3 regions of the Streptomyces sp. R41 genome follow, and region 2 is predicted to be linked to each of the others. Evidence: riboswitches for the same ligand, from Rfam matches in the RefSeq annotation. Region 2 holds a riboswitch; each other region holds the start of a gene.

Region 1 (6,878 bases), 2.2 Mb from region 2:
ACCTCGGCGATCACCTTCTGCTCCTCGTTCTGGATCCCGACCGCGCGCATGTCCACCTGCCCCGGCCGCAGGCCCTTCCGCGGCTTCTTGCTCCGACGGAACAGGCTCAGCTCACCGACCCGGACATGGAGCTCCAGCCACTCGGGCAGTTCCCCCAGACCGAGATCCGGCAGCCGGGCCGCATGGGACGCGAACGTCCAGGCCTGCATCACTCCGTCGTCGTCCAACTGCGCGGCCACCGCGGCCATCCGCTCCACCACATCGGCCACGACACCCTTCGAGTACAGGAAGGACATCGACCCGGAGGCATCTAGAACCAGGACGACACGCGCTGTGACCCCCTCCGCCCCGCGCTTTCGCAGACTGACCGCCACCTGCTCCTTGCGCAGGGAGAGCCGCTTGCGCATGTCCACGGGCAACTGCTCCTCGCCCTTGGTGAGGCGAGGCGCGGAGCCTGGGGGCGCCGGCGGAACCTGCGGGGCGGGCGGGGCCACAGGCGGCGCGATGGGCGGGCCCGCGGACGGCACCACCGGTGGGCCCGCGGCGGTCACCGCAGGCGGCACCGCCGACGCGGCACCGGTCCCGGGCGCGGAGCCGGCGGCAGACGCGGAGCCCCCGGCCTCGTCGTCCACGCTGATCCCGAAGTCGGTCGCCAGGCCAGCGAGCCCGGACGCGTAGCCCTGTCCGACCGCGCGGAACTTCCACTGGCCGCCGCGCAGATACAGCTCACCACCGATGAACGCCGTCTCCGTCGTGGCCTCCATCTCGAAGCGCGCGAGCTCCTGCCGCGTCCCGGCGTCGAGCAACGTGAGCGTCAGGCCGGACAGCTCGCCGAAGGTGCCGCCGTCGGCCGAGGCGCACAGGACAACCCGCTCGATGCCCGGCTCCAGGGCGCGCAGGTCCACTCCGACCGTGTCCGTCGTGGCTCCGCCGTCCCGCCGCTTCCCGAGGTGCCGCACGGCCCCGGAGGCATGCTGCGGCTGGTTGTAGAAGACGAAGTCCCCGTCGTCCCGCACCCGTCCACCCGCACCCAGCAGCAGCGCCGAGGCATCGGCGTCCGGCGCACCGGACCCACCGGACCCACCGGACCCACCGGACCCACCGGACCCACCGGACCAGCTCAGCACGACCTGCACGGCCTCGGCGGCCACGGGAAGGTTGGCGCCCTTGCTCATGGATGTCGCTGTCATGCGCCCAGTCTGCCGACAGAACCCGGCCCTGAAGCCGTCCGATGCACATATACGAGCCTCGGACGGCTCCGAACACCACGCACTCGTGCGCGCCTCAGTCCGCCAACGGCAGATAGACCCGGTTGCCCGCCGCCGCGAACTCCTTGGACTTCTGCGCCATACCCTCCTCGATCTCCGCCTGCGAACCGCCGTGCTCACGCCGGATGTCCTGCGAGATCTTCATCGAGCAGAACTTCGGCCCGCACATGGAGCAGAAGTGGGCCGTCTTGGCGGGCTCGGCCGGCAGTGTCTCGTCGTGGAACTCCCGTGCCGTGTCCGGGTCGAGGGCCAGGTTGAACTGGTCCTCCCACCGGAATTCGAAGCGGGCGTCGGACAGCGCGTCGTCCCATTCCTGCGCACCTGGGTGCCCCTTGGCGAGGTCGGCTGCGTGGGCGGCGATCTTGTAGGTGATGACGCCGGTCTTGACGTCGTCACGGTTGGGCAGGCCCAAGTGCTCCTTGGGCGTGACGTAGCAGAGCATGGCCGTGCCCCACCAGGCGATCATCGCGGCACCGATGCCGGAGGTGATGTGGTCGTACGCCGGCGCGACGTCCGTCGTCAGCGGGCCGAGCGTATAGAACGGAGCTTCATCGCAGATCTCCTGCTGAAGGTCGATGTTCTCCTTGATCTTGTGCATCGGGACATGTCCCGGGCCTTCGATCATGGTCTGTACGTTGAAACGCTTGGCGATCGTGTTGAGTTCCCCGAGCGTCCTCAACTCCGCGAACTGGGCGGCGTCGTTGGCGTCCGCGATGGAGCCGGGCCGCAGGCCGTCGCCGAGCGAGTACGTGACGTCGTACGCCGCGAGGATCTCGCAGAGCTCCTCGAAGTTCTCGTACAGGAACGACTCCTTGTGGTGCGCGAGGCACCAGGCCGCCATGATCGAGCCGCCGCGCGAGACGATGCCGGTCTTGCGGTTCGCGGTGAGCGGCACGTACGGCAGGCGTACGCCCGCGTGGACCGTCATGTAGTCCACGCCCTGCTCGGCCTGCTCGATGACCGTGTCCTTGTAGATCTCCCAGGTCAGCTCCTCGGCGCGGCCGTCGACCTTCTCCAGTGCCTGGTAGAGCGGCACCGTGCCGATGGGGACGGGGGAGTTGCGCAGCACCCACTCGCGGGTCGTGTGGATGTTGCGGCCGGTGGACAGGTCCATGACCGTGTCGGCGCCCCAGCGGGTCGCCCAGGTCATCTTCTCGACCTCCTCCTCGATGGAGGACGTCACAGCCGAGTTGCCGATGTTGGCGTTGACCTTCACCAGGAACCGCTTGCCGATGATCATCGGCTCGATTTCCGGGTGGTTCACATTCGCGGGCAGCACCGCACGGCCCGCGGCGATCTCCTCGCGTACGACCTCGGGGTCGACGTTCTCGCGGACCGCCACGAACTCCATCTCGGGCGTGATCTCACCGCGGCGGGCGTACGCGAGCTGCGTCACCGCCTGTCCGGGGCGGCCCCGGCGCGGCTGGCGCGGCCGTCCAGGGAAGACCGCGTCGAGGTTGCGCAGCCCCCCGCGCGGTGAGGTGTGCTTGATCCCGTCGTCCTCGGGGCGGACCGGACGGCCCGCGTACTCCTCGGTGTCGCCGCGAGCGATGATCCAGTTCTCGCGCAGTGGTGCCAGACCCCTGCGTACATCGGTATCGACGGTCGGATCGGTGTACGGGCCGGAGGTGTCGTACAGCGTGACGGACTGCCCGTTGGTGAGGTGCACCTGACGGACCGGCACTCGTAGATCGGGGCGAGAACCGCCGACATACGCCTTGTGCCAGCCGATGGACTTCCCGGCCTCGCCGTTCTCGGTCGGGGCGGATGCCCCACCGTTCTCGGCCGGAGCAAGCGCCCCGTCCGTCTGGCTGGAGGCAGGCGTGCGTACGTCCTTGTTGGTCATGAGACCTACTCCCTACGCCGGCATTACCCGGTAACAGGTTCGGCGGTCGACGCAGCGGCTTCCGTCCGTCGATGTTTCATGTGAAACATCGCTGAGACGAAGGTCAGCGCCCTCTCAGCCCGGTGCTCCGAGCTCCCGCGTGTGCAAAGGTGCCTCCACGCTAGCGTCATATCTGGCGCGCTGAACAGAGGGCCCCCTCCGTTCTTGCGATGATCGGTCGGTGACCACAATGCAGCAGCCCCCATATCCACCGTCCGAGCCGCCTCGCGGACCCGGCTCCGGTGAGGGCCATGGACATGGTTCCGGCGACGGCCGCGGACATGGACCGGGCGGTGGTGGCCATGGCCCCGGACCAGGCGACGGCCCTGGCGGCGGGCACGGCCACTCGCACAGCCACGGCCCCGCAGTCCCCGTATCCAAGCACCTGCGCAAGGTCATCGCCGCGGTGCTGATCCCCTTCACCACGGCGGTCGTCGTGGGTCTCGTGGTGCTCTGGCCCGGCGGCGCCCCGTCCCACGAGCGCACCGGCGTCGGCTTCGACCGGCAGACCCAGCAGGCGACGGTGACCAAGGTCGACAAGGTGGACTGCAAGTCCGTGAACGCCTCGGGGGAGACCCCGACCGGCGACACCTCCACCGCCGAGGGCTCCTCCGCGCAGCAGCAGGCGACGGGCGACTGCAAGAAGGCGACGATCCGGATCGATACCGGCAAGGACAAGGGCCGTACGTTCACCGAGATCGTCCAGCCGGACCAGTCGCGGCAGTTGCATCAGGGCGAGAAGGTCGTGGTCGCGTATGAGCCCTCCGCGCCCAAGGATTTGCAGTACTCGGTAACCGACGTGAACCGGAAGTTCCCCCTGGCCCTGCTCGCCGGGATCTTCGCACTGGTTGTCGTGGTGGTGGGCCGGATGCGCGGCGTCATGGCGCTCATCGCGCTGGCCATCAGCTTCCTGATCCTGAATTTCTTCATCCTGCCCGCGATCCTGCATGGCTCGGACCCACTGATCGTGGCGGTCGTCGGGGCCAGCGCCATCATGCTGATCGCGCTCTACATGTGCCATGGCCTCTCGGCCCGCACGTCGGTGGCCGTCATCGGCACACTGCTCTCGCTGGTGCTGATCGGTGTGCTCGGCTCCGTCTTCATCGGCTGGGCGGCGCTGACCGGGAACACCGACGACAACACTGGCCTGATCCACGGCTTGTATCCGTCCATCGACATGAGCGGTCTGCTGCTCGCGGGCGTCATCATCGGTTCGCTCGGTGTGCTCGACGATGTGACGGTGACGCAGACGTCCGCGGTCTGGGAGCTGCACGAGGCGAATCCCACGATGGGCTGGCGTAGCCTGTACCGCGCGGGAATCCGCATCGGCCGCGACCACATCGCATCCGTCGTCAACACCCTCGTCCTGGCGTACGCGGGCGCTGCGCTGCCGCTGCTGCTGCTCTTCTCGATCGCGCAGAGCAGTGTGGGCACGGTCGCCAACAGCGAATTGGTCGCCGAAGAGATCGTGCGCACCCTGATCGGCTCGATCGGCCTGGTCGCCTCGGTGCCGGTGACCACCGCGCTGGCCGCTCTCGTGGTCTCCGCGGACCGTCCGGAGACCGCGGCCGGCCCTGTGGAGCCCACGGGAGCCAGGACGCCTGTACGCAGCGGAAAGGGCCGCCGCCGCAAGCGCTGAAACCATCCGGCACCCGCGCCCCTTGTGAGGAAGCGTTACTCCACTTGGGGGGTAGCGGTGCGTCAGCCCGCGCTCTGCTCCTCCGCCAGAATGCGGTCCAGCGCCTCGTCGAGGTGCGTGTCGAAGTCGGCGAGGGAACGCTCCTGCCCCAGCGGCACGAGCTTGTCCGTGCGGTCGAGGAAGGCCACGAGCGGCGCCGCCCCGGACCGGAACAGCGCGTGGTCGCCGCCCACCTGAAGCCGGATCAGCACCTCGCCGAACGCCTCCGGGTCGGCGGGCGCGATGTGCACATCGCCGTCACCGCACGGCCTGCCCACGCCGTCGATCAGCAACTCCCGCCCGAACGCCCAGGTCACAGGAGCGTCGCCGGGCAAATGAAAGGTCAGCCGCACGGCGTACGGATCACAGGTCTCGTATCGCAGCTCCACCGGAATGCGGAAGGACAACTCCTCCGACACGAGGAAGCTCATCATGACCTCGGCCTGTACCGACTCGCGCATCGCCTACCCCGTCGTTTGCCGTCGACTGGCCAGGAATCGTCCCCCTGACACTGCTGAAATCTTGCTCAAAGTGCACACGAGATCACAAGGAGTGAGTTTTCAGATACTGATAGAGATGGCGAGTGTCCCTAGCAGCCTGCCGATTTCGCCCTGCAATTGGCGTGCGGCGGGCAGCAGTCGCTCGGCCTGGTGAGAAGGCAGAGAAATGGCCATCGTCCCGGCAGTTGTGCCTGCCGTGATGGGGATCGCGGCGCAGACGGTGCCCAGCGCGTACTCCTGGCGTTCGATGACGGGCTCCATCCGTCCCGTCCGCTCCAGGCGCCGCAGCAGGCTGTCGTTGTCACGCACCGTGTACGGAGTGATCGACTGCACCGGGTAGCGGTCGAGGTGGTCCCGGCGGGCCTTCTCGTCCAGCTGGGACAGCAGACACTGGCCGATCGCGTGGGCGTGCCCGGTCTCCCGGAAGTCGGCCCACTCCTCGACCGCCGGATTGCCCGGGGTGTCGGCGATGCACATGACCTCGATCTCGCCGTCGCGGTAGATCGCGTAGTACACCGGTACGCCGATCGAATCGCGCCAGTGCGCGAGCGCGTCGCTCACGGTGCTGCGACGTTTCTGCTGTGCTCCGCTGCTGCTCAGCCGCTCGGCGGCCTCACCAAGGAAGAACAGCCCCTTGTCGCGGCGCAGATAGCCCTCATGGACCAGGGTGCGCAGCAGGTGGTACGCCGTCGGCAGCGCGAGCCCGGCCTCGCGGGCGAGCTGCTTGGCGGGCGCACCGTGCTCGCGCGCAGCGACAGCCTCCAGAAGGCGCATTGCCCGCTGCACGGAGCCGATCAGGGTCGTGGCGTGCGGCTCCAGGGACGCAGCCTCCGCGGGAGGGGTGCGCGGAGCACATGTCTCCCCGGGCGTGGTGCGCGGCTGGGCGGGCGGGACGCGTGATCCCGCGGGCACGCCCGATCGCTGGAGGGGTGGAGTGGGGGAATCTGTGGGTGCGGTGTCAACCGTGGCCAAGGGGCACTCCCGAAGCGCGAGGGGGACCGCCCGTGCGGGGGAACACGGGAGGGGGCTGTGCGCTGCCCGCGCGGGGTCGACCCCGCGTCGAATTCCGGACTTTAACCGCCTGCCACCGCTCGCAGACGGCCTCGCCGGAAAACTTCCCTCGCCCGAGGGAACCTCAGGTTCCCTTTACCGGCCTGCCCGTTACCGATCGCTCACCCTCATGCGCCCCACCCGTCACTGCGGGACCGCCTCACCAGTCGCTGCGCGACGACGAGTTCGACATGAACTTCCGCACGATGTAGATCAGTCCGCCGACCAGCGCGACGAAGACCAGGCCCTTGAAGAGCAGGCTGATGACCACACTGAGCACGCTGACTATCACCGTGCCGAAGACGACCAGGGCGATGACCGGCACCGCGACCCACTTCACCCACCACGGCATACCGTTGAAGATCTCTCGCATCGCCCTCGTCCTTACCTCTCCGCCCGTTGCCCCAAGTACGGGGCGTTGACTACGGGTTCTCTGATGTCCTGCATTGATGTCCTGCATTCGATGCTAGGGCCGAGAGGGGCCCGGCGGGGTCCTG
Region 2 (6,878 bases):
CCTGGAGATCGCGGGCATAGGAGAGGCCGACGGAGTTGAGACCGCCGGCCACCGGGACATGGCCGCCGACGGGGTTGCGGAGCTGCTTGCTGGTCACACCCTTCAGGGTGTCACGTGCTCCCCGGCGTCCCGTCGCCGGACCTCGAAGCCGCGGCTTCGGTCCCGACGGCTCAGCGGATCTCGAAGCCGACGGTCCCGGTCCCGGGGGCTCAGCGGATCTCGAAGCCGGTGGCCTGGGTCCCGGGGGTTCAGCGGATCTCGAAGCCGACGGTCCCGCTCCCGGGGGTTCAGTGGATCTCTAAGCCGACGGTCCCGGTCCCGGGGGTTCAGTGGATCTCGAAGCCGACGGTCCCGGTCCCGGGGGTTCAGTGGATCTCTAAGCCGACGGTCCCGGTCCCGGGGGTTCAGCGGATCTCGATGGTGATCGTCGAGCCCTTGGGCGCCGTCTCGCCGCCGTCCACCGACTGGCTCTTGACGTGGTCCCCGAAGAGCCCGAGCAGACCCCGGTCCTCGTTGACCTTGAACCCGGCGGCCTCCAGCTTCTGCTTCGCGTCGTCCACGCTGTCGCCCACGACGTCCGGGACCTCGACCATCTCGGGGCCCTTGGAGATCGTCAGCGTCACCGTGTCGCCGGTGGCGACCTCGCGACCCGCCGCCGGCGACTGCTCGGCGATCTGGCCCTTGTCGAACTCCGAGTTGACCCGCTCCGAGGAGATCTTCACCTTCAGACCCGAGTCCTCGAGCTCCGCCGTGGCGTCCTCCACTGACGCGCCGGTGACCTCGGGCACCTCCACCGGGCTGCCCTTGCTGACGACGAGCGCGATGGCCGAACCCGCGTGTCGCTCGGTGCCCGCTGCCGGATCCGTGCTGATCACAAAGCCCTTGGGCACGTCCTCGTTGAACTCCCGGGTGACCATGCCCGCGGCGAGGCCGTCGCCCTTCAGCACTTCCTTCGCCTTGAACAGGGCGAAGCCCTTCAGGGCGGGCACCTTCACCGTCTCCGGGCCGTCCGAGATGGTCAGCGTCACGGAGTCGTTGTCACGGATCCGGGCGCCGACCTCGGGGTCGGTGCTGATGACGGTGCCGCGCTTCACGGTGTCGCTGTACTGGTGCTTGACCTGACCGACATCGAGCCCGGCCTGCGTCAGCCGGTCCTTGGCCTCGGTCTGGGTCTTCGCGAGGATCGGCGGGACCTTGGTGAACTGGCCGGAGTTGATGTACCAGACGCCGGCACCGAGGCCCAGCACCAGCACGATGGCGGCGACGATCGCCAGCATCCCGCGGCGGGGCCGCGCGGCACGCCGGGACGGAGCGGCCTGCCCGGACGTGAACGGACTGCTCTGCTCGAACCGGCTCGTCCGGTTGAGTGCGCCGTTCTCGTCGTCCTCGTTCACGGGCAGCGGCCGCGGTACGGACAGCGAGCGCGGGATCACACTCGTACGGTCCTCGGCGTTGTCGTGGCCCATGGCGAGGGCCCCCGGCGGGACGGCGTCGAGCTGCTCGGCGGTGAGCCCCGCGCGCGCCTGAAGCACCTGGCCGAGCAGCGCCACCGCGTCGTGCGGGCGCACTTCGGGATTGCGGGCGGTCGCCGTGGCGACCAGCTCGTCGAGCTCGTACGGCATCCCCGGCACGGCGGCCGACGGCGGCGGCACGTCCGCGTGCAGGTGCTGGTAGAGCACCTGGGCGGGGGAGTCCCCGGAGTGCGGCTTGTCGCCGGTGAGCATTTCGTAGAGGACGACCCCGCACGCGTAGACGTCGACGCGGGGGTCGGCGGTGCCGTGCTCGATCTGCTCGGGAGCGAGGTACGAGACGGTGCCGAGGACGGCCCCCGTCGTGTTCGTCACGGTGTCCACGGCCCGTACGAGACCGAAGTCCGCCACCTTGACCCGGCCGTCGTCCCCTATGAGGACGTTCTCCGGCTTCATGTCGCGGTGCACGAATCCGGCGCGGTGCGCGGCGCCGAGGGCGGCGAGCACCGGCTCCAGGATGTCGAGCGCGGCCCGCGGCTGCAGGGCGCCGCGGTCGCGCAGTACGTCGCGCAGGGTGCACCCGGCGATGTACTCCATGGCCAGATAGACGTACGACCCGTCCGCCCCCTGGTCGAAGACCTGCACCACATTGGGGTGCGCGAGCCGGGCCACCGACTTGGCCTCGCGGATGAAACGCTCGACGAACGAGCCGTCGGCGGCCAGCGTCGGGTGCATCACCTTGAGCGCGAGCACGCGGTCGAGACGGGTGTCCAGGGCCCTGTAGACCGTGGCCATCCCGCCGACCGCGATCCGTGCGTCTACGCGATAGCGGCCGTCGAGCACCTGCCCGACAAGCGGGTCCTGAAGGGTCGTATCCACGCAGGTGAGTGTACGAGCCGCCACTGTCACGACGCCCCGTTCGGCCGATACCGGAGCGCGACTGCAGCCGACCTGTGACGCACATCGCACGCATGCGCGGACGTCGAAGAGAGGCCCCGCCGCCGCGAGCCCGGCCGCGGCCGGGCACGGCGAGATCGCCCCAGAGGAGACCCGCACTTCCCAGCCAACCGGAAACGAGTGGTGCGTGGGCGGGAGACCCCCGCTGGGCCGGGTGCCTAGAAGGCGGGCCTCTCGGGATCCAGGCGCGCCAAGCCCTCCGCAGGAGACGACGCCTCGGCGAAGTGCCGCCGAGGAATCCGGCCCGCGCGATACGCGAGCCGCCCCGCGTCCACCGCGTGCTTCATGGCCTCCGCCATCAGGACGGGCTCCTGCGCCCGCGTCACCGCTGAGGCAAGCATCACACCCGCACACCCCAGCTCCATGGCGAGCGCCGCGTCCGACGCCGTACCGGCCCCCGCGTCCAGAATCACCGGCACGCGCGCGTGCTCCACGATCAACTGGAAGTTGTGCGGGTTCCGGATCCCCAGCCCGGACCCGATGGGCGAGCCCAGCGGCATGATCGCGGCGCAGCCGACGTCCTCCAGCTTCCGCGCCAGGACGGGGTCGTCATTCGTGTACGGCAACACGGTGAACCCGTCGTCGACGAGCGTCTCCGCGGCGTCGAGCAGCTCGATCGGGTCGGGCAACAGCGTGCGCTCGTCGGCGATGACCTCCAGCTTGACCAGGTCCGTGCCGAGCGCTTCGCGCGCGAGACGTGCGGTCAGCACGGCCTCGCCCGCGGTGAAACAGCCCGCCGTGTTCGGCAGCACGCGGATGCCGAGCTTGTCGAGCACGGACAGGACCGACCCGTGCACGGACGCGTTCACGCGCCGCATCGCGACCGTCGTCAGCTCCGTACCGGACGCCACGAGAGAGCGCTCCAGCACGTCGAGGCTTGGCGCACCGCCCGTACCCATGATCAGCCGGGAGGAGAAGGACGTACCACCGAGGACAAAGGGATCGTCGGCCATGGGTCAGCCTCCTTGGACGGCGGTGAGGACTTCGACGCGGTCTCCCTCGGAGAGGGCAGTGGACGACCACTGCGCGCGCGGGACGACGGTTTCGTTGAGGGCGGCGGCCACGCCGGACGGAGCGGCGGTGAGGGCCGCGACGAGTGTGTCGAGAGCGGTACCCGAGGCGATCCGCTGCCGCTCTCCGTTGACGAAGATGTTCATGCGGGCTGCTCCGTGAGGGCGGCGGCGCCGAAGCGCCGTGGAGTGAAGGGGCGGGCCACGTCGGGGAGTTCACCGGTGGTCAGCACGTGCGCCATCGCGTCACCGGTGATGGGCGTGAGGAGCACACCGTTGCGGTAGTGCCCGGTGGCGAGGAGGAGGCCGTCCAGCTCGGTCGGTCCGAGGAGCGGCGCGTTGTCGGGTGAGCCGGGGCGCAGCCCCGCCCGGGTCTCCGTGAGCGGCAGCTCGGTGATCCCGGGGACCAGCTCATGGGCGTCGCGCAGCAGCTCGTACACGCCGCCCGCGGTCACCGTCGTGTCCCAGCCCAGTTCTTCGCTGGTCGCGCCCACGACGAGCTCGCCGTTCTCGCGCGGCACCAGATAGACCTGGCTCCCGCGCACGACGGCGCGGACGGTACGGCTCAGGAAGGGCGCGTACCGATTCGGCACGGTCAGCCGCAGCACCTGCCCCTTCACGGGGCGCACGGGCGGCAGGACGTCGTCGGGAACGCCCGCCAGACGCCCGCTGAGGCTGCCCCCGGCGAGCACGATCTGGCCCGCGGCCGGCTCGGTGCCGTCCGTGGTGACGACTCCGGCGGCACGGTCCCGTACGACGCTCAGCCGCTCCGCCCAGGTCCGGTGGAACACCACTCCGGCCCGCTCGCACGCCGTGACCAGGGCCTTGGCGAGTCGGCGCGGATCGACCTGGTGGTCGCCGTCGACCCGCAGACCGCCGCGTACGCCGGGTGCGAGCATCGGCTCCAGACGGCGGCACTCGCGCCCGCTCAGCCACTCCGAGTCGAGCCCCGACTGGCTTTGCAGGGCGTGCAGTTCACGCAGATGGGCGCGGTCGTCGGCGTCCAGTGCGACGGCCAGTGTGCCGCACTGGCGGTAGCCGAGGTCTTGGCCCGTGGCTTCCGTGAGTTCGGCGGCGAAGTCCGGATAGCGGCGCGCGGAGGCGAGGTTGAGGCCCAGCAGGGTCTGCTCGCCGTAGTGCAGTTCGGTGACGGCGGCGAGCATTCCGGCCGCGACCTGGGCCGCTCCGCCGCCCGGTTCGGGATCCACGAGGGCGGTGGTGAACCCGCGTTGCGCGGCCCGCCAGGCCGTCACGAGCCCGATGATTCCGCCCCCGATGACGAGGACGTCTGACGTACGTGTAGGCGACATGGGCGTCCAGCCCCTCCCTTCGCCGGCATGACCCGGATCAGGTTCGTACGGTCGGAGGCCGTCCCAGCCTCCCTCTCAGCCCGGTGCGTCCGGGCTCCCGCGAGTGCTTTACGTTGGCCACCCTAGCCCGCCGCCGGCTGTCTCAGTAAGGGAGCCTCCGCCCATGCCCCGCTCGCTCGACGGCCTCGTCCTCGCCCCGGTCGCCGACCAGGCACCAGGTCAGGTGGGCACCCGCACCCGGTTCACGTACCACGAGAAGGACGGCGAGATCTGCGCCGAGTACGCGGGCGGCGATGTCGTACGCGGACATCTCGTGGGTACTCGTGAGGGTGACCGCCTCGACTTCCGGTACGTGCAGCTGAAGCGCGACGGCGGCACCTCGTCGGGGCACTGCGTGTCCCGCGTGGTCGAACTGCCCGACGGGCGCGTACGCCTGGAGGAGACCTGGGAATGGGAGTCGCAGACGGGCAGCGGGACGAGCGTGGTGGAAGAAGTGGAAAAAGCGGGAGAAGTGGACGGGTGAGCGGTGGAAGAGGGACGTGCAATGTGCAACAGGTCACTGAGCACGTCCCCTGACTGACAATTTGTCAGTTGTCTATGGTGATCAGGTGAGCGAGCAGACGCAGGCGCAGGCGCAGGGGCGTACGGCACAGCGAGTCGTCGTCGTGGGCGCGGGCATGGCCGGTGTGCAGACCGCGGTCGCCCTGCGTGAACAGGGCTTCACCGGCAGCGTGACGCTGATCGGCGCGGAGCCCCATCAGCCGTACGACCGGCCGCCGCTGTCCAAGGCCGTACTGCTCGGCAAGGCCGAGGGCTCCGCCTTCGACGTCGACTTCGAGGCACTGGACATCGAACTGCAGCTCGGACGCGAGGCGCTCGGCGTACGCCCCGAGGACCATGAGCTGGACACCGAGACCGGGCCCGAGCCGTACGACGTCCTGGTGATCGCGACCGGCGCGGAACCGATTCAGCTGCCAGGCGCGGAGGGCGTGCCCGGGGTCCATCTGCTGCGCACCCTGGACGACGCCGAGCGGCTGCGCCCCGTCCTCGCCCAGCAGCACGACATCGTGGTCGTCGGGGCCGGCTGGATCGGCGCCGAGTTCGCCACGGCGGCGCGCGAGGCGGGGTGCGCGGTGACGGTCGTCGAGGCCGCCGACCGGCCGCTCGCCGGCGCGCTGCCCGCCGAGGTGGCCGCGCCGATGGCGGCCTGGTACGCGGACAGCGGGGCCTCGCTGCGTACGCACGCGCGCGTGGAGCGCATCGAGCCCGGCGCGGTGGTGCTGGACGACGGCTCCCGGGTGCCCGCGGGCGCCGTGGTCGTCGGAATCGGCGCACGCCCCGCGACCGCCTGGCTGGCCGGCTCCGGGATCGCGCTCGGCGCCCACCGTGAGGTGGTGGCCGACGACCATCTGCGCACCTCCGTACCGGACGTCTACGCGGTCGGTGACTGCGCCTCCTTCCCTTCGGGAAGGTACGAGGACCGCCTTCTGGTCCACCACTGGGACAACGCCCTGCAGGGCCCGCGTACGGTCGCCGCGAACATCATCGGCGAGGCCCCCGCCGCGTACGACCCCGTCCCGTACTTCTGGTCCGAGCAGTTCGGCCGTTTCGTCCAGTACGTCGGCCACCACGCCCCCGCCGACACGACCCTCTGGCGCGGCGACCCCTCCGGCGCCGCCTGGACGGTCTGCTGGCTCCGCGACACCCGATTGGTCGCCCTGCTGGCGGTGGGCCGACCGAGGGATCTGGCCCAGGGCCGCCGACTCATCGAGGCGGGCACCCCGATGAACCCGGAACTTCTGACGGACCCGTCGAAACCGCTGAAGGCGGCGACGGCGGCGTAGCCGAGACTTCTACGCCACCGGAGGATGCACCGGTTCGGCGGAGCCCCGCGATCGTTTCGGCGTGACGGGGCGTCCCCCCGACCGCGCTTTCCGGCGGTGCCGAGCGGCCGAAACCCACCCGATCGCACGAGCGTGGGACCCCGGCCCGGGCGGGACTCGGGTACCGAGTGTCAGTCCGGGATGGCAGGCTTGTCCCGTGACCGAGATTGACGCAAAGATCGATGCTCTCGTCCCCGCCTGGCTCACCCTCCCCGACATCGCCGAACAGCTCGGCGTCGAGGTGACCCG
Region 3 (6,878 bases), 4.5 Mb from region 2:
CACCTTGCTGCCGGGCCACGGCGGAATCATGGACCGGCTGGACTCGTTGCTTCCTACGGCGCCTGTCGTGTGGCTGCTCCTGGTCATCTTCGTAGGGTCCGGCTGATCCGCGGAGGAACCGGCTGATCTGCGTGAGATCCAGCCGACCTGCGGTCGAGATCGCGCGGTCGGTACGCAGCTGAGATGCGGGTTTGACGGTGGGGGGCTCGTTGTCCACGGGGCGGCGAGTCCCCCACCGTTTGTCTGCGACCTCGGTAGGGCCGTGCCTGAGCGCGGAGAACTGGCAGTGATCCGGCGGCAACAGGTGCCTTACCTGCGTCAGCCGAGGATCAGCGGCCGTTCGTTTTCGCGCTGCTGCTCGGCCTCGATCCATCGCCGCGTACGCGCCAGATCCTGCTCCTTCACGCGCTCCAGGAAGCACGGCAGGTCGAGGCGGGTGAGCGGACGTGGACCGTGTGTTCGAGGCTAGGTCTGTTCGGCCTGGTCGGCGCCGCGGGGTCTGATCGTCGCCGGATCCCAGACGTAGTGCCGGCTGAACGTGACGAGGGCCCGCCATTCCGGTTCGTAGAACCGCGGCTGCACCCATGCGACGGAGCGGCCGCCCGGCCCGTTGAAGTGGGCTCTCAGCCCACCCTCGTGCCAGCGGCCGCTCACGCGGACCTCGACCGCGCGGTGTGGCCAGTAGGAGACCGGCCTGCCGTGGAAGCAGTCGAGCATGTCGCGGCCCGCGATCACCGCGTCGCCGTCCTGCGGCTCGGCCTCGACGGTCGCGGGAACGTGTCGTTCGGTGTACAGCAGGCTCATGCGGTCGGGGTCCCATGCGACCCAGGCCATGCGGATGGTGGGTCGGGGCCAGTCGACGATGACGAGCAGGACGCGACTGCCGTCTGGCCGGTCGCGGTACTCCAGCACCTGGGCCTTCTGCCGCCGGCCTGCCCGCTGGAGCGTCAGCATGAGTCCCGTGCGGGCGAATTCGATGTCTCGCCAGTCCGGCACCTGATCCGGCACCGGGAGGGCGACCTCTTCCGCATCACGCCATTCGCTCATGCGTTCGAATGTAGCGGGACGCGTGGGGCGGCACGAGACCCCATACGGGTTGTCCTGTATCAGCGAACCTTGAGGCCGTGCCATCGAACCTTGACGGACGCGGATTCGTGTCACCGAATTTGGAGCACAGCAGCCGGGGCGCGCGGTGTGGGGCAGAATCCTGCGCTGTGGTGATCAGCGCGCGCGAACTCAACCGAGCGACCCTCAGCCGCCAGCTGCTGCTGGAGCGTGAGCCGCTGACCGTCCCCGACGGTGTGCGGCGCGTGGTCGCACTCCAGGCGCAGCACCCGGCCTCGCCGTACCTCGCACTGTGGAACCGGCTCACCGGGTTCGCTCCCGCCGACCTCGATGCCGCCTTCATCGGGCGTTCGGTGGCCAAGGCGACCCTGATGCGGATCACCCCGCACGCCGTGCACGCCGAGGACTACCCGGCCTTCCGCGCGGCGATGCAGCCCACGCTGTACGCCTCCCGGCTCGGCTTCCGCTTCGCCGCCGCGGGGCTGACCCCGGCGGACGCCGACGAACTGGTGCCGGAGCTGCTGGCCTTTGCCCCCCGGCCGCGCACCTCGGCAGAGATGCAGGCGTGGGTCGAGGAGCGGCTCGGTGCCGAGAAGAAGGAGGGGGCCTGGTGGGGGCTGAAGGCGTACGCGCCGTTGCATCATGCCCCGACGGATGCGCTGTGGTCATTCGGCCTCCGGCCGTCCTTCGTCGCGGCGGGGACGGAGCCCGCCCTCACGGGACGGGCGGTGGAGCCACAAGCGCTGCGGACCCTGATCCTGCGCTACCTGGCGGGGTTCGGGCCTGCGTCGGTGGCGGACGTGGCGCAGTTCGCCATGGTGCAGCGGGCGGCCGTCCGCGAGGCGCTCCGCGCTCTGGACGGCGCCGTCGAGCAGCTCCAGGGGCCGGACGGCGGCACGCTGTTCGACCTCCCGGGTGCCTCCCGGCCGCCCGCGGAAACCCCCGCCCCGCCCCGGCTGATGGCGATGTGGGACAGCGTTCTGCTGGCCTATGCCGACCGTAGCCGGGTGATACCCCCGGCCTACCGCCCCTTGGTGATCCGCAGGAACGGCGACGTACTGCCCACCCTGCTGGTGGACGGCCATGTCGCCGGTGTCTGGCGCCCGGTGGGCGGCGGCATCGAGGCCACGGCCTTCCACCCCCTGCCCTCCGCCGCCTGGGATGGGCTCGCCGCGGAGGCTCAGTCCTTGACGACGCTCCTCGGCGAACGCGAGGCGGCGGTCTACAGCCGCTACGGGCACTGGTGGTCGAAACTCCCCGAAGCCGAGGCGCGGCTGCTGTGACGGTTTTGATGCTCAGACTTCGATGGCACGGACTCAAGGTTCGTTGGCACAGACACGGGTGATGGCACGACGGGGCCCCCGCCTCAACCGCGAGACGGGGGCCTACCCGCCCGACTAGTCCGCCGGGTCCTCCTCTGCCCGCCGTACAGCCTTCTTCACGGCCTGCTCGACCTCGTGGCGGTCCTGCTCGGCCGCCTGTGCGTACTTCGTGATGGCCGCCTGCGCCACCTCGGACGCTTCGCGCCACCGGCGGCACTGCGTCTCGTACTCGTCGCCGGCGAGGCCCGCGCATTTCGCGCGTTCCTCTTCGGCGGAATGTTCCAGCTTGATCAATTCGTCGGGGATGTCTGCCACAATTCGGATCCTAATCTCGTGTGCTCAGTACGCCGACCTTGCGACGTGCCGACCGCGCGGGTGAGACCGCGGGCGGAATCCACGGCGAGCAGACCGTCCTCGCTACGGAGATCGCGAACTGTTCGCGATCTCCGTAGCGAGGGCGGTCTCACACCCTCCCGGCTCCATCGGGGCCCCAGGTCACACAAATCGATCTGCGACACTGGTACAGCCATGCCTAAGCCCGGAGAACTCACTTTCGTCGCCCCGCGCGGAGCCCAGAAGCCGCCGCGGCACCTTGCCGATCTCACGCCCGCCGAGCGTAAAGAGGCGGTTGCCGCGATCGGTGAGAAGCCGTTTCGTGCCAAGCAGCTCTCGCAGCACTACTTCGCGCGGTACGCGCACGACCCCGCCGAGTGGACGGACATCCCGGCCGCCTCGCGCGGCAAGCTCCAGGAGGCGTTGCTCCCCGAGCTGATGACGGTCGTGCGGCATCTGTCGACCGACCAGGACACGACCCGAAAGACCCTGTGGCGGCTCTTCGACGGCACACTCGTCGAATCCGTGCTGATGCGCTACCCGGACCGGGTGACCATGTGCATCAGCTCGCAGGCCGGGTGCGGGATGAACTGCCCCTTCTGTGCCACGGGGCAGGCCGGGCTCGACCGGAACCTGTCGACCGGTGAGATCGTGCACCAGATCGTGGACGGGATGCGCGCCCTCAGGGACGGCGAGATCCCGGGTGGTCCGGCGCGGCTGAGCAACATCGTCTTCATGGGCATGGGCGAGCCGCTCGCCAACTACAAGAGGGTGGTGGGTGCTATTCGTGCGCTCACCGATCCCGAGCCCGACGGGCTGGGGCTGTCGCAGCGCGGGATCACCGTGTCCACCGTGGGGCTCGTCCCCGCGATCCACCGGTTCTGTGACGAGGGCTTCAAGTGCCGCCTCGCCATCTCCCTGCACGCGCCGGACGACGAACTGCGCGACACGCTCGTACCGGTCAATACGCGGTGGAAGGTGCGGGAAGTTCTCGACGCGGGCTGGGAGTACGCCGCCAAGTCCGGGCGTCGGCTGTCCATCGAGTACGCCCTCATCCGGGACATCAACGACCAGGCGTGGCGCGGTGACCGGCTCGGGCGGCTGCTCAAGGGCAAGCCGGTGCACGTCAACCTCATCCCGTTGAACCCGACTCCGGGTTCGAAGTGGACCGCATCGCGGCCCGAGGACGAGAAGGCGTTCGTCGAGGCGATCGCGGCCCACGGGGTGCCGGTGACCATCCGGGACACCCGGGGCCAGGAGATCGACGGGGCGTGCGGTCAGCTCGCCGCCACCGAGCGGTAACCTGTCCTGCGTACGTACATCTTCATATTCCGACAGGGGAGCGCCACAGCGCTGAGAGTGCGGGAGAGACCGCAGACCCTCTGAACCTTGCCCAGGTCATTCTGGGTAGGAAGTTCGGTCACCACTCAAGCTGTTGCGCCCTGCCCGGGAACTGTCAGAGGTCCCGGGCAGGGCCGCGTCTCTTCCTGGTCAGCCAGGAGGAAATCAGTGAGCACCACCAAGAAGTTCGCGTCCGTGGCCGTCGGCCTGGGCCTGGTCACGCTGCCCGTACTGACGGCGTGCGGGTCCACCGACAGCGGCGGCTCCGCGGACTCCAAGACCGTGACGCTCGTCAGCCACGACTCGTGGGCCGTGTCCAAGAGCGTGCTCAAGGACTTCGAGAAGCAGTCCGGCTACACGGTCAAGGTCCTGAAGGACGGCGACGCCGGGCAGGCCGTCAACAAGGCGATCCTCACCAAGGACAACCCCCAGGGCGACGTCTTCTTCGGCGTCGACAACACCCTGCTGTCCCGCGCGCTCGACAACGGGCTCTTCCAGTCCTACGAGGCCAGGGGCGCCGACCAGATCCTGCCCGAGTACCGGGTCGACCAGGACAAGCACCGCGTCACGCCCATCGACTCGGGCGACATATGCGTCAACTACGACAAGGCCTACTTCAGCGAGCACAAGCTGACGCCGCCGCAGTCCTTCGACGACCTGATCAAGCCCGAGTACAAGAACCTCCTCGTCACCGAGAACGCCTCCACATCCTCGCCCGGCCTGGGCTTCCTGCTCGGGACCGCAGCGAAGTACGGCGATGGGGGCTGGCAGGACTACTGGAAGAAGCTCAAGGCCAACGGCGTCAAGGTCGTCGACGGCTGGGAGCAGGCCTACAACGACGAGTTCTCCGGGTCCGCCGGCGGCAAGAAGGCCAAGGCCGACCGGCCGCTCGTCGTCTCGTACGCCTCCTCGCCGCCCGCCGAGGTCATCTACGCCGACCCGAAGCCGACGACCGCGCCGACCGGCGTCGTGAACGGCACCTGCTTCCGGCAGGTGGAGTACGCGGGGCTGTTGAGCAACGCGAAGAACACCAAGGGCGGCAAGGCGCTCCTCGACTTCCTGGTCACCAAGGAGTTCCAGCAGGACATGCCGCTGAACATGTTCGTGTACCCGGTGGTCAAGGGTGCCGTGGTGCCCGCCGAGTTCACCAAGTTCGGCCCCCAGGCCAAGGATCCCGAGACCATGGCCCCGGCCAAGATCGCCGACAATCGTGACCAGTGGGTCAAGTCGTGGACCTCGCTCGTACTGAAGTAGCCCCGCCGAAGGCCCGGAAGGGGAGCGCGGCGCGGCTCGGGCTCATGGCCCTGCCCGTCGCGTTCTTCGCGGTCTTCTTCGCCTACCCCGTCGCCGCGATCGTGGCCCGCGGCCTCGAGGTCGACGGGGCCTGGCAGTTGGGGCGGATCGGCGAGGTGCTCGCGCAGTCGGACATCCGGCACGTGCTGTGGTTCACCACGTGGCAGGCGCTCGTCTCGACGGCGCTCACGCTGCTGATCGCGCTCCCCGGCGCGTATGTTTTCGCGCGCTTCGATTTCAGGGGCAAGCAGGTCCTGCGCGCGGTCGTGACCGTGCCCTTCGTGCTGCCCACCGTCGTTGTCGGTACGGCCTTTCTGGCGCTCGTCGGCCGCGGCGGACTCCTGGACGAGCTGTGGGGCGTACGGCTCGACACCACCGTCTGGGCGATCCTGCTCGCGCATGTCTTCTTCAACTACGCGGTCGTCGTACGGACGGTCGGCGGGCTCTGGTCGCAACTCGACCCGCGCCAGGAGGAGGCCGCCCGGATGCTCGGCGCCTCCCGGTTCGCGGCCTGGCGCAAGGTGACGCTGCCGGCCCTGAGCCCGGCCGTGGCCGCCGCGGCGCTCATGGTCTTCCTCTTCACCTTCACCTCCTTCGGCGTGGTGCAGATCCTCGGCGGCCCCACCTTCTCGACGCTCGAAGTCGAGATCTACCGGCAGACCTCGGAGATCTTCGACCTGGCGACGGCGGCGGTGCTGACGATGATCCAGTTCGTGGCGGTGGGCGCGATCCTCGCCGTGCACGCCCGGACCGTACGCCGCCGGGAGACCGCCCTGCGCCTGGTGGCCCCGGAGGCGACCGCGCGCCGGCCGCGCGGGGCCGGGCAGTGGGCACTGCTGGCGGGGGTGCTGGCGAGCATCGCGGTCCTCCTCGTGCTTCCGCTCGGCGTGCTGGTCCAGCGTTCCTTCGACGCTCCCGACGGCTACGGGTTCGCGTACTACAAGGCGCTGACCTCGGCCGACGGAGGCATCTTCCTTGTCGCGCCGATCGAGGCGATCGGCAACTCGCTGGAGTACGCGCTCGCCGCCACCGCCATCGCCGTATTGATCGGGGGACTGGCGGCCGCGGCCCTCACTCGCCGCAACACCGGTCGTCTCGTACGAGGCTTCGACGCGCTGCTGATGCTGCCGCTCGGCGTCTCCGCGGTGACCGTCGGCTTCGGGTTCCTGATCGCACTGGACAAGCCCCCACTGGATCTGCGGGCGTCCTGGATCCTGGTGCCGCTCGCGCAAGCCCTGGTGGGCGTCCCCTTCGTCGTACGGACGATGCTGCCCGTGCTGAGGGCGGTTGACGGGCGGCTGCGGGAGGCGGCGGCCGTGCTCGGGGCGTCGCCGTGGCGGGTGTGGCGCGAGATCGATCTGCCGATGGTGCGGCGGGCGCTGCTGATCGCGGCCGGGTTCGCCTTCGCCGTGTCGCTCGGCGAGTTCGGGGCGACCGTCTTCATCGCACGACCCGACAATCCGACGCTGCCGGTCGCCGTGGCCCGGCTGCTCGGGCGGGCCGGCGACCTCAACTACGGCCAGG

What was found. Region 2 has a riboswitch for thiamine pyrophosphate ahead of thiO (glycine oxidase ThiO). Riboswitches for the same ligand answer to the same signal wherever they lie in the genome.
Region 1: another riboswitch for thiamine pyrophosphate. It lies ahead of thiC (phosphomethylpyrimidine synthase ThiC); the one in region 2 lies ahead of thiO (glycine oxidase ThiO).
Region 3: another riboswitch for thiamine pyrophosphate. It lies ahead of AB5J53_RS34335 (thiamine ABC transporter substrate binding subunit); the one in region 2 lies ahead of thiO (glycine oxidase ThiO).

The regions. Positions count from the first base shown of each region.
Region 1 is NZ_CP163443.1:5,278,512-5,285,389, forward strand. It holds gene AB5J53_RS24175 (VWA domain-containing protein) at 1-1,190, opposite strand, end outside; gene thiC (phosphomethylpyrimidine synthase ThiC) at 1,285-3,114, opposite strand; TPP riboswitch at 3,107-3,263, opposite strand; gene AB5J53_RS24185 (YibE/F family protein) at 3,335-4,792, shown strand; gene AB5J53_RS24190 (SsgA family sporulation/cell division regulator) at 4,855-5,292, opposite strand; gene AB5J53_RS24195 (IclR family transcriptional regulator) at 5,392-6,150, opposite strand; gene AB5J53_RS24200 (DUF5326 family protein) at 6,542-6,754, opposite strand.
Region 2 is NZ_CP163443.1:3,040,820-3,047,697, reverse strand. It holds gene AB5J53_RS14265 (deoxyribonuclease IV) at 1-97, opposite strand, end outside; gene pknB (Stk1 family PASTA domain-containing Ser/Thr kinase) at 405-2,348, opposite strand; gene AB5J53_RS14255 (thiazole synthase) at 2,585-3,379, opposite strand; gene thiS (sulfur carrier protein ThiS) at 3,383-3,583, opposite strand; gene thiO (glycine oxidase ThiO) at 3,580-4,746, opposite strand; TPP riboswitch at 4,744-4,857, opposite strand; gene AB5J53_RS14240 (hypothetical protein) at 4,910-5,269, shown strand; gene AB5J53_RS14235 (NAD(P)/FAD-dependent oxidoreductase) at 5,355-6,590, shown strand; gene AB5J53_RS14230 (Rv2175c family DNA-binding protein) at 6,787-6,878, shown strand, end outside.
Region 3 is NZ_CP163443.1:7,507,104-7,513,981, forward strand. It holds gene AB5J53_RS34310 (phosphatidate cytidylyltransferase) at 1-106, shown strand, start outside; gene AB5J53_RS34315 (hypothetical protein) at 466-1,047, opposite strand; gene AB5J53_RS34320 (winged helix DNA-binding domain-containing protein) at 1,215-2,348, shown strand; gene AB5J53_RS34325 (hypothetical protein) at 2,463-2,702, opposite strand; gene rlmN (23S rRNA (adenine(2503)-C(2))-methyltransferase RlmN) at 2,916-4,022, shown strand; TPP riboswitch at 4,047-4,152, shown strand; gene AB5J53_RS34335 (thiamine ABC transporter substrate binding subunit) at 4,230-5,315, shown strand; gene AB5J53_RS34340 (ABC transporter permease) at 5,291-6,878, shown strand, end outside.